2 regions of the Spartinivicinus ruber genome follow, and region 2 is predicted to be linked to the other one. Evidence: predicted binding sites of a transcription regulator. Region 2 holds the regulator's gene; the other holds the start of a gene.
The links. The regulator PhoB, encoded in region 2, activates phosphate uptake and scavenging genes when phosphate is short. The targets are predictions, from matches to a motif close to TGTCATANNNNTGTCANA.
Positions count from the first base shown of each region.

Region 1: a site for PhoB is predicted at 2,526-2,543, ahead of G4Y78_RS11985 (alkaline phosphatase). Genes of this name have one in related genera too.

Region 1 covers NZ_CP048878.1:2,549,441-2,555,627, forward strand. The annotation lists gene phnX (phosphonoacetaldehyde hydrolase) at 1-842, opposite strand, end outside; gene G4Y78_RS11980 (IS4 family transposase) at 1,305-2,450, shown strand; gene G4Y78_RS11985 (alkaline phosphatase) at 2,613-4,214, shown strand; gene G4Y78_RS11990 (MlaA family lipoprotein) at 4,483-5,166, shown strand; gene G4Y78_RS11995 (PilZ domain-containing protein) at 5,404-5,730, opposite strand; gene G4Y78_RS12000 (SpoIIE family protein phosphatase) at 6,020-6,187, shown strand, end outside.
Region 2 covers NZ_CP048878.1:5,932,607-5,938,793, reverse strand. The annotation lists gene G4Y78_RS26745 (response regulator) at 1-704, shown strand, start outside; gene phoR (phosphate regulon sensor histidine kinase PhoR) at 746-2,071, opposite strand; gene phoB (phosphate regulon transcriptional regulator PhoB) at 2,074-2,763, opposite strand; gene ubiA (4-hydroxybenzoate octaprenyltransferase) at 2,939-3,814, opposite strand; gene G4Y78_RS26725 (chorismate--pyruvate lyase family protein) at 3,843-4,448, opposite strand; gene G4Y78_RS26720 (rubredoxin) at 4,624-4,791, shown strand; gene G4Y78_RS26715 (HU family DNA-binding protein) at 5,262-5,543, shown strand; gene G4Y78_RS26710 (helicase) at 5,686-6,069, shown strand.

The sequences.
Region 1 (6,187 bases), 3.0 Mb from region 2:
GGCTTTTCTCCTCGTTTTAATCGCTGCTCTATATCGGTTAAACAGGCAGGCAGGTCTTTAATCGTATCTATGACATAATGGGCACCAGCACGATAGAGTTGGATAGTCGCAGAGCTTCTTAAGGCATCTTGTTCAGTATTATCAAGAGCTTGCCATTCTTCCCAGCTTTTGCCGAGTTTACACCCACTGATTGCAACAGCAACTGTCCACATGCCTGCATTTAAACCTTCTTCGATACCAGCTTCGCTATCGTCAACTTTAACGCAAGCATGGATATGCCCAACATCTAACTCAATAGCGTTTTTTAAACTCATTTGTGGACAAGGACGGTTACGGGATACTTCATTGGCACAAACAATACTGGTGAAGGTTACTCCTTGATTTTGTAATTCTGGTAATAGGTCTGCTACAAGGCTACGGCTGTATTCTGTATTAATGCCTAATTTGATGCCTTGTTTGGTTAGCTGTTTTACCAGTTCAGTAGTGCCTGGAGTCAGTTCTGCATGACTTAAAATAGCTTTCATCTGATGGAGAATAAACTTTTCATGTAATTTTTCTATATCTTCATGACTGGGAAGCCGACCATGCTCTTTAGACCAAGCTTCAGTAATTGCTGGGTCATCTAATAACTGCTTAATTTGCTGTTGGTAATCAGCAGTATTTAGTTGGCGAACGAGTGATTCTGGCAAGTCGAGTTGGTGATCAGCAAAGGTGGCTTGAAGTGCTTTTACGGGGGCCATCGCGCCAAAGTCAATGAGGGTTCCAGCGAGATCAAAGATGACACCTTGGACTTTGCCAATATATTTGCGCTGATTGCTGTAACTCTTAGGTTGCTCCTGCATTATTATGTTCCTTATTAGTTAGCGGCTGCTACAGCGTCCGGCAGACGACAAATAACCTACTTTAGTGTTGGGCTTATCCTACCAATCAGTTTAGTAACTGTACAAGTAATACTCCTAGTAAAAAGTCATGAAGGCTTTAAGATAGTGTAGCCGGATAGTTAAAAAAACCCTAGTTTCCCAATTCAAAATTGACCATCCATTGTCTAATGGTTGTGGTATGTAAATAGAGCTTCAGTGGGTGTGCATTCCAATGATAGACGCTACACGCTATATGTAAAACTTCCCAATAATACTATATAAAAACAAAGTGACAATCCCATGAAGGCGATTACGCTTGCTATATGAAAACTTTTATGTCATTTCACTGCTGTCCCATAAGATTGAAACAAAAAAGGCTTAAGTCCCCATAAGTTGTTACAATGAGAGTGCAACCAAACACTGCAAAACCAGAGGATTTAAGCCTTGGCTCATCGTAACACAATCTTGCACCAAATACTTCAGTTGCTTTCTAGACATGAGTTTGAATCACTAGCCAATCAGCATCATACGGGTCAACGGCTACGTAAAATGACTCGGTGGGGGCAGTTTGTTGCGCTATTATTTGGTCAACTCTCAGGTCGCAATAGTTTGCGTGACATCATTGATCACCTATCGATTCAGCAGCATAAACGCTATCACCATGGTATTGGAAATATCACCAGAAGTAGTTTGGCCCGTGTCAATGAACAGCAACCCGCTACGCTTTATGAAGCCTTGTTTTATAAGCTATTAAATAAATGTCATCATCATCGGCCAGGGCATAAGTTTCGTTTTAAAAATCCATTGTATTCTCTTGATGCATCAGTGATCGACTTGTGTTTATCCATGTTTCCTTGGGCAGATTTTCGAAAAAGTAAAGGTGCTATCAAGTTACATGTTGGGTTTGATCATAATGGCTACTTGCCTGCATTTATGAGTATTACTGAAGGGAAATGTCATGAAATACAGATAGCACGCAGCCTTGATCTCCCCAAGGGGAGTATTCTTGCTGTAGACCGTGGCTACACTGATTATCGCTGGTTTAATACTTTAAATGAGCAAGGAATCTTCTTTGTAACCCGACTAAAAAAGCAAGCCAAATACCGTGTACTAAAGCGCCAGCCTACCGACAATAGCAGTACAGTCACTTCTGATCAGCACATTCAGTTGACTAGCCAACAAGGGGCTGTTTATAAAGGTCATTTACGTCGTATCGGTTTTAAATGCCCAGAGACTGGCAACCAATATTACTTTTTAACTAATAATAGTAAGCTCGCAGCCAGCACCATTGCAGCTATTTACAAAGAACGCTGGAAAATAGAGCTATTTTTTAAGTGGATAAAGCAAAACCTAAAGATAAAATCGTTTGTCGGTACCTCTAAAAATGCCGTGTTAACCCAGATATGGGTAGCCATGTGTGCTTATTTGCTCGTCGCTTATCTAAAATTTTCTCATGGAATAACACTATCGATCACTCAAATAGCTCGACTCATACAACTCACTTTGTTTGAGCGTAGAGAGCTTAAAGCATTATTTACACCCTCACCACCGAATAATACAGATGATCATAAGCAAATGAGGATGCTGTAAATGTGGGACAGCAGTGATGTCATTTAGCCATTATTACTTGATTTAATACCAATACTACTCAGTCAAACAAAAAACTTTCATCTAAATGTAATGTTTTGTGAGCATATTAACCCATGATTTTTTAGTTGCTAACTGCATTAAATTTTAGGGGGAGTAATAACGATGGTAGGGCAAAAAAAATGGCTGGCCAATTTATGTTTGGCTGCGACTTGTGCCATTAGTGTAGCGACTGTTGATGCTGCAGAAATAAAAATTAAAAACATCATCCTACTGATTGGAGATGGTATGGGGCCTCAGCAAATGGGGCTACTAGAAGCTTATGCAAGGCAAGCACCTAATTCTCGATATCAGCAAGGGAAAACGGCAATGTCCCATTTAGCTGATAGGGGCGTGATAGGGTTATCGATGCATAACCCTGCTAGCGCTATTGTGGTTGACTCAGCCAGTTCCGCCACGCAATTGGCAACCGGGGTCCCAGCAGGTTCTGAGATGATTGGTTTGGATGTTCAAGGAAATTCCATAGAAACCATTTTAGAACAGGCGAAAAAAGCAGGTAAAGCAACTGGATTGGTATCTGACACTCGCTTAACCCATGCAACCCCTGCTTCGTTTGCAGCTCATCAACCGCATCGTTCACTGGAAAATAAAATTGCTGAAAATATGTTGGCAACGGCGCCAGATGTCATGCTATCAGGTGGATTACGCCACTGGATTCCAACAGATGCTGGTAAACCAGGGAAAACCCATGATCAACTCGTAACATTGGTAGGTGACAAGATTAGTCTAAAGTCTAAACGAAAAGATAACCGAAACTTATTAGCTGAAGCCAAGCAGGCGGGATATCAACTGGCTTTTGATCGTGATCAACTCTCAGCGGCTAATAATAATGGCAAAGTATTAGGCTTGTTTAGTAGCTCAGGCATGTTGGATGGTATTGCCTATAGTAAAGCGAAAGATGATCCAAAGCGTCGTGAGCCCAGCTTGCGTGAAATGACTAAAAAAGCATTAGCTGTTTTAGCCAATGATCCTGATGGTTTCTTTTTGATGGTCGAAGGTGGTCAAATCGACTGGGCGGGCCACAATAATGATGCTGGCACAATGTTACATGAAATGCTCAAGTTTGATGAGGCGGTGGCCGCTGTTGTGGAATGGGTTAAAGACCGTGATGATACTTTAGTGGTACTAACAGCTGACCATGAAACAGGCTCGTTTGGGTTTAGTTATTCTGCCGCTAATTTACCAAAAGCCAAGGCCTTACCGGGTAACGCTTTTAAAGGGATTAAGTTTAAACCTAATTTCAACTTTGGTAGCCCTGCAATTTTAGATAGGCTATTTGCTCAACAGAAGAGCTTTAATGCAATGTTTGCGGAGTTTTGGACACTTTCCAAAGATCAACAAAGTGCAAAAGCACTAGTGAAAATTATTAATGCAAACAGTGAGTTTAAAATTACTGAAGCTCAGGCTGAACGAATTTTAGCCACAGAAAATAACACCTATTATCAACCTGACCATAAATACCTTAGCTTAAAGCAGTTCCCTAAAGTGACTGACTTTAAAGCATTTTATGTTTATGGCGATGAGGTGAAGTTTAACCTGTTAGGGCGTGAGTTAGCGGAACAACAAAATGTAGTGTGGGGTACTGGTACCCATACTCATACCCCAGTTGCCGTGTTAGCTTATGGGCCTGAACAACTCACCAAAAGCTTTGCAACTATCCAACACCATACTGATATTGGACGGAAACTGAAGTCTGCTTTAAGGTAAAGGACAGCCTTGCCTTTTCTTAGTTAGAGGAAAGGCAGGGCATATTCTATACACTATAATAAGACCTCAAAATACTAATCCTGTTTGGAGTCTGTGCTTAAAGACGATGGGTGTAGTCTGTTTTTTGATCTGGTGTATTGGGTTTTAGTTTGTGATCAGCACAGTAATTTACTGTAAAATGTTTTTCTGGTTGTTGTAAAACTGTTATATTCCACTCTTTATATAAAGGTAACCTGATTTTGTTCGGTTTGAACGAGGTTAAAGCTTGATGCAATTTGCAAGAAAATGGCTTGCACTCACTTGCTGTAGTTTTTTCTACGCGGCTCCAGTGCTTGCTAATAACGATCAAGATCCTTGGGAAGGGTTTAATCGCTCAATCTTTGCATTTAATGAGACTATTGATACTTATGCGCTTAAACCTATTACACAAGGCTATCAATACATTACACCTGATCCAGTAGAAGGTTTGGTGAGTAACTTTTTTGATAATTTGGGTGAAGTACGTAATGTGGTGAATGACTTGCTGCAACTGGAAGGCAAGCAGGCGTTAAATGACTCTGGTCGTTTGGTAGTCAATTCAACAGTAGGTATGTTAGGTTTGCTTGACGTAGCCAGTGAGTTTGGGTTGGAAAAAAAATATCAAGATTTTGGATTAACCTTGGGGCATTGGCAGGTACCTCAGGGCAATTATCTTGTGCTGCCATTCTTTGGACCTCATACTGTTCGTTCTGCAGTTGGCTTAATCCCCGATTCCCAGCTTAATCCGGTTACCCATATCGAGGATGTGCCTGTTCGTAATGGTTTAATGTTAATGAATGTTATAGATACCCGTTCAGGCTTATTGAAGGCAGAAGACTTAATAGTGGGGGATAAGTACACATTTATCCGTAACACTTATCTACAAAACCGTGCATTCCTGTTAACGGGTCAGCAGCCTGAGGATGACTTCTAGCTAGAGGTTGTGGCTAGTTGATCAATAAACCACATTGATTTGATGGGATGCCCTTTCTGAGAAGGTCGGTATAACTGGCCTTCTGCAATTCCAGCCATGAAAATAAATAATACTGGACCACCCTACCTGACAAAGTCACTATTTGTCTTATATAAACACCTGAATAGTTGTCTATCATATTTCAGGCTTGTTATTTTTGCGAAAGGCATGTACCTCTGGACCAGTATTTAGTCAGTACTAAATAATTTTATGGATTTTTAGAGCGATTTGATAAAGGGTTTCATCCTCCTCACTTTGTTTATCATCAGTAATATCAGATCTTATCACTTCAGCTTCTGCTTTAAAGTCAGGGAATTCTGGGCGTTCTGATGGTATGGTGATTTCAACCCTGTCTCCTACCGGTAATGGCGAGTGATACTCGATCATGATTCCTGAACTACTTAAGTTGCGACAGTGGACAGAAAATGTTTGGCGAGGCTCACCGTGAGAGAGTGAGGCAGGTGTGTCCATCACCATGCGGATAAAACCTCTTTTTTCACTATAGAGTCTGTTGCTCAAAGCCATTATTGTCCCTCACTTTTATAGTAGTTGTACAATCCTTATACTCGGCATTTTTCTTTCTGTCAAAGCCTCTATTATAACGAACAAAGGATAACTGGTTTATGCTAAGGAATAACACAGTTTTAAAGCGCTTGCTGTTCGATTAAGAAAAGAGTAAGGTGTGCCGGTTCGCGTTAGGCGCTGTTGATTAGCTGGTGTTTTACCCTGTTTTTGAAAGCTTGGTTGCAAAAATGATGACAAAAAGCTTTTCATCAAAAAGCAGTAAACAAGTAAAGAATATAAAGGACGCCTTATGGCGGTGGAAAGCAACACACTGCTAGTTATAGATGATGAAACCACAGTGCGTGAGAGTGTTGTGGCTTATCTAGAAGATAGTGGCTTTAGTATTCTAGAAGCCGAAAATGGTGTGCGTGGGCTGGCAGTTTTTGATGAACATCACCCTGATCTAGTGATTTGTGAT
Region 2 (6,187 bases):
AAACCCCTTTTATCATGGTGACCAGTCGTGGCGACAAAGAGAATGTGGTGCAGGCCATTCAGGCTGGGGTAAGCGAGTATATTGGCAAGCCTTTTTCTAATGAGCAGCTAGTAAAAAAAGTGATAAAAGTGCTTTCCAAGCGCCTTCCATCTAATGTCTTAGAAGGGAAAGCTGCTAAAAGTGCACTTGAGGCTAGCGTTTCCCAAGGGTCTATTTCTGCATTGGGAGCACAGTCGTTAGATGGTGAATCTGGAAAATCAGCTGCTGCCAAACCTGGAGCAAAAGCAGCACCACAAAAAGCGCCAACTCAAGCAGGATCAGTTGCGGCTTTAACTGGAGGAAAAGCAGCCGCTAAACCACAGGCAGCCAAAAAGCCAACCAAAGGCCCTGCACAGTTGCGGGTGCATGATAAAACCATTCCTTGTGAAATTCAGGATATAAGCCTTAAAGAAGCGAAAGTGATTGCTAGTCGGCAACATGGCATTCCACAGTTGTTGGATACAGCCGTAATAGACTTGCAACAGAACGATTCTGAGGGAGATATTGCGCGAATAAATTGCCTAATTCATACCCTGCAAGCACCAGAAAAGAATGCCAACGCAGAAAACATTGTGATTTCTGTGGTGTTTGTTGATGAAGATCCGCAAAAATTTGAGTATTTATCGAAGTTTATTGCCACTGGGTCTGGAAAAAAATACTGGTGATACTCCCTTCGCTTTAGGTACGGTGAACTTCTTTTTAGGTTTTATTCCACCAATTCTGGGCTGTTTTCACTGGCGATCATTGAGGGTGGGAAGTGGCAGATAAAGCAGCTGCCTTTACCTAACTCACTTTGTATTTCTAACCGGGCATTGTGGCGTATCAATACATGCTTCACGATGGCTAAGCCCAGCCCGGTTCCCCCTGTATTGATTGAGCGACTAGGATCTGCTCGATAGAATCGTTCGGTAAGGCGAGGGATATGTTTTGGATCTATCCCAACTCCGTCATCCATTACTGATAAGTGTCCACCACTCTCATCTTCCCACCAATGCACATCAATTTGTCCTTCAGCGGGGGTGTATTTAACGCTGTTAAAAATCAGATTGGAAATGGCGCTATGCAACTCCCGGTCGTGCCCGAACAGCTTCGCTTCTTCTGGGCAAACCAGCTGAATATGGTGACAGCGATCCCCGCTCAATGCTTTTGCATCATTAACAATATTGAACAGGACTTTATGTAAATACAGTGGCTTCAAATCAGTTTGCCGGTCACTGGTCTCTAGTCTTGATAGCAGTAGTAGATCGCTAACCAGATTTTCCATCCGATCGGATTGCTGCTGCATTTGTTGTAAAGCCCGAATCCAGCGCTCAGGCAAAATATTAGCGTTATCCAGTAATGTTTCCAGATAACCTCTTATTACTGTCAGGGGTGTTCTTAGCTCATGGGAAACATTGGCCACAAAGTCTTTGCGCATTTGTTCCAGGTTATGTAACCGGGTGATGTCTCTGACCAGTAGCAGGCGGTCATTGCGACCAAACAGAGTAATGTTGAACTGTAGGATGAGCTGATCATTGATGGGAGAAGAGACTTCAAGGGCTTCTTGGTAGTCTTTTTTATCGAAGTATTTAGTAAAAGCTGGGTCTCTGATCAGGTTTGTAATGAGCTGGCCCTGGTCAATAGGGCTTTTAAAGCCAAGCATGGCTTCTGCTGCTTTATTCCACCACTCCAGATTGCCCTGGTTGTCGACCATAATGACTGCGTCATTTAAAGCGGCTGTGGATTCTTGCACCCGATCAATTACTGCCTGGAGGCGGGCTCGGGCTTTTTGGTCACGGCGTTGCAGTCGGTAGATAGCATCGAAGATATCTCCCCAAATGCCGCGACTTTCAGGTGGTTCCAGGTGATTATGTTCACTCTCCTGGAGCCAATGGCTGAGGCGAAACACCTGTAATAGCGTCCAGCTTAGGTATCCAGCTAAAACGATTGCTAAAACCCAGGCTACTTCTCCAATAACTACTCCAAACAATACGCTGACTGAAACAGTAATAGCGAGCCGCTGAATAATTTCGCCCTGCCAATTAGCCTTCACGGTTAAGCCTTAGTTGAAAACCTGTAACCAGTGCCTCTAACGGTTTGGATAAAACGGTCATGGCCTGTGCCTAATGCTTTGCGTAGCCGCCGAATATGAACATCAACGGTACGCTCTTCAACATACACATTGCCACCCCAAACCTGGTCCAGTAACTGGCCTCGGGTGTACGCTCGCTCTTGATGAGTCATAAAGAACTGCAATAAGCGATACTCAGTAGGGCCCATTTCAGTCGGTTTGCCATTGATACTAACGCGATGGCTAATTGGGTCCAGCTCTAGCCCTTCAACCCGAATGGGTTCCTGTGGCTCTTGAGCACCGGAGCGTCGTAGGACTGCTTTTAGACGGGCAACCAGTTCTCTGGGGGAGAATGGTTTGGTGATGTAATCATCAGCCCCTACTTCCAGCCCTTGAATCTTATTATCTTCTTCACCTTTAGCGGTTAACATAATGATAGGAATATTGGCAGTAATTTCATCGCGACGGAGTCGCCTTGCCAATTCAATTCCACTGGTTCCTGGTAGCATCCAATCAAGCAAGATTAGATCGGGCTTCTTGTCGATCATTATGCTATGCGCATCTTGGGTGTTATCTGCTTCCAGACATTCGTAGCCAGCCATTTCGAGAGCAACTGCAATCATTTCCCGGATGGGGGCCTCATCGTCCACTATGAGTATTTTTTTGCCAACCATTTTCAAGCCTTCTCTCGCTTTCAAGTTGTCAGCAGAGCATTACACAGACTTAATGTTACATTTGCATGACATTCCTGTGGCTCTGCCCTGAAAGTGTTACCAATCCATGAGTTTTATGACTGTGGCTCAATACCACAGTGAGAAGTATTCCTAGTTATTACCTACAAAGGCAAAACTAAGAAACAGCACTATCACAAACTATTCCAATAAAGACAAACATGCCTGCCCAGTGATTATTTAAAAACGCTTTAAAGCATTGGGACCGATCACGATTTTTGATTAAATACTGCTGATAGATAAACAATCCAGCCATCAAGCCGATGCCAATAAAGAACAGCCAACCACGCTGAAATAAATAGCCTACCCCTGCTAACAAAGCTAGAGTAATTATTTGTAATAAGCCAATCATAAGTTTATCAGCTTTCCCAAATAAAATAGCAGTAGATTTGACGCCTATTTTTAAATCATCGTCTCTATCTACCATGGCGTAAGCCGTATCATAGGCAACTGTCCAGGCCAGGTTAGCCAAAAACAGCAGCCAGATAGCATGGTTTAATTCACCAGTTTGAGCAGTATAGGCCATAGGGATCGACCAGGAAAAAGCTGCCCCCAATACAATTTGGGGGTAATGGGTATAGCGCTTCATAAAGGGATAACAAACTGCTAAAGCCAAGCCTCCAAAACTGAGTAATATTGTTAGCAGATTGGTAAAAAGCACTAATACAAATGCAACAACACAGAGCACAACAAAGCACCATAGTGCTTCTTTAACCGTTAGATCACCAGTAATCAAGGGCCTGTTTTGGGTGCGCTGAACATGACCATCAAAGTCTCGGTCAGCAATGTCATTGATTACACATCCAGCACTACGCATCACTGTTACACCTAAACAAAAGATAATAATTAAGTGCCAGTCTGGTAAGCCATTTGCCGCAAGCCAGAGGCTCCATAAAGTGGGCCAAAGCAGCAGGTAAATACCAATAGGACGGTTTAAGCGGGTGATGCTAAGTAGGGCATTGAGCTTGTTGGTAGGGCTGTCTGTTAGTTCCATCCTGTTAGTCACTATGAATAAGCTCGTTTTACATTGGCTGGTGTTGTAAGGGTTTATTTACAGATTGCTGCATTGAAAAAATAGTGGGTAAAAACAGTTCGCTGACTGCTAGCTGACGTTGATTCACAATAAAAACTGATTGTCTGGCCCAGCAGTCTTGGTTAATTCTTGACGGTGTTAATGCTGGAGGCGTTATTGTTAAGGGCGCAGGCAAGACTTGCAACTGTTGCTGGGTAAAGTGAGCAAACGTAAAGTTTGGGTTTCGCTTAGCGCTGGCATGATTGAATAAAAGTCTGCCTAATGGTTCAGTATCCAAGCTAAGCAGCGGCTGACAGCTAAGCAGGCCGGTAAATGCAGGTATTACGGTGCGGGCATATACCACAGGTTGTTGGTTGGCATAGAGGATTACCTCACGGATAAAAGCTGATTGCTGTTTTGGGATGCCTAGCAGCTTTTGTTCAGAGGGTAGTGCAGGCTGCCAACACTGGCTGATCAACTTGACTGACAGGGATTCAAAGGTATCCTGCAAGCGTTGTGAGAGGGAACCAGTGAAAGTTAGCCAGTTTTGCCAGGGCGAAGGTATGTTAAGATGGCGTTGCCACTGGGCAGCTTCAAAAATGGATAATGCGCTCACAATGAAGTTTTTACTTAATACTGTTTAGTTGTCTGGCGCGCAGAATGCGATATCTTGCTATCAGTTGCAAGTTTTGAATAGAAGGATACCTCTCATAAACAGTTATGAGAGATGCTCTGAAGCGAAGTACAGCTGATTCAGTCGCCTGAATGATGAGATAAGTGAGGAGCCTGACATGAAAAAATGGCAATGTGTGGTTTGCGGGTTTATTTATGATGAGGTCGAAGGCTGGCCAGAAGAAGGCATTGCACCTGGTACTCGTTGGGAAGATGTACCAGAAGACTGGTTATGCCCAGACTGTGGAGTAAGCAAGTTGGACTTTGAAATGATTGCAATTGGTTGAGCTTGGATTGTATTAATGCATGTAGTTGTTAACTAAATGTAATCAAAAACTTCCATTTCGCCAGGTTGAAATAAACGACTAAATAGCCGACTTATCTAAAAAAATTTGCTAAGGTGTGTGTTTATCCAAACGCAATCAACTGATAAATTATTTTAAAGCGTTAGTAGTATAAGTTGTAAAGTAAATAAGCAATAACTAAAAAAATAAATCATTAAAAAGTATAATAATGGCATCTATAAAAATCTGCTTTTTTGACTGGGCAGACATATTAAAAGGCAGTTGCAGTCTGTTATTTAGTTGCAAATTCTGATAATCAGTAGCCTGGATACTTCATTGAACTAATCCCAAATTGTTGTGATCTGATGAAGCATTTAGGCTATGTCTAAACTAAGTAATAGTCTGGCCTAATTGTACTTTTGTCTTTCAATGTAAACTTAAGCCAGAACGAATTGTTTTTTAGGGGGAACTATATGCGCAAACCGGATCTTGTTGCTGCAATTGCTGATAAAGCAGATTTAACCAAAGATCAGGCTGGTCAGGTATTAACATCCATTCTTGATGAAATAACTCATGCTCTCAATCGCCAGGATAAAGTTGTTCTTATCGGGTTTGGTACTTTTGAACAGCGTCATCGCGGGGCCAGAACAGGGAAAAACCCCCAAACTGGTGAAACCATTCAAATTAAAGCCAGCAATACGGTTGCATTTAAGCCTGGAAAGGCATTTAAAGATGTTGTTAATGGTAATAGCTAGGTAGCTTGTTAAATAGTTTGTTCAGATTTAATAGGCCGCGAACAGGTTAGCCAAGAATAACTAAAAATAAACAATTAACTGAAAAACTATTTATAAAAGTGGTCATTAGCTTTAATAGTCAATACAGACCATGGGAGCGGCTATGAAATTTAGATTACTGCTCTGGATGATGGGCTTTTTAATGTCAAGAGCCAGTAAAAAAGAACAAAAGTTGAAGGAAAAAATAGCAGATAAGCAACTTAGCTTTCAGATAAAAACTCGCGATGGACAGGTTGCCAGACACTTTATTGTTAACAATGGCTTGATCAAGAGCCATTCGGGAGAGTGCCAGGCCCCTGCTTTCACCTTGGAATTTTCCGATGCCAACACGGGCTTTACCACCTTTACTGCCTCTAATGCGCAAGAAGCTTTTATGAAAGCTATCCAAAAGCAAACCTTGAAAATTATTGGCGATACCAAAGAAGTGATGTGGTTTCAGGGGCTAACCAAATATTGGATGCCAAAGGGCAAGAAAGGCAAAAGCTAAACATCATAAATTTTCAGTTATTTTTTTCCGCAAGGGGACTAAATATTTACTGCTAAAGCTGTGACAGGATCAGCGGGGAGGGTGGTTCTGTTGCATTAAGATGAAGTTAATATTGACA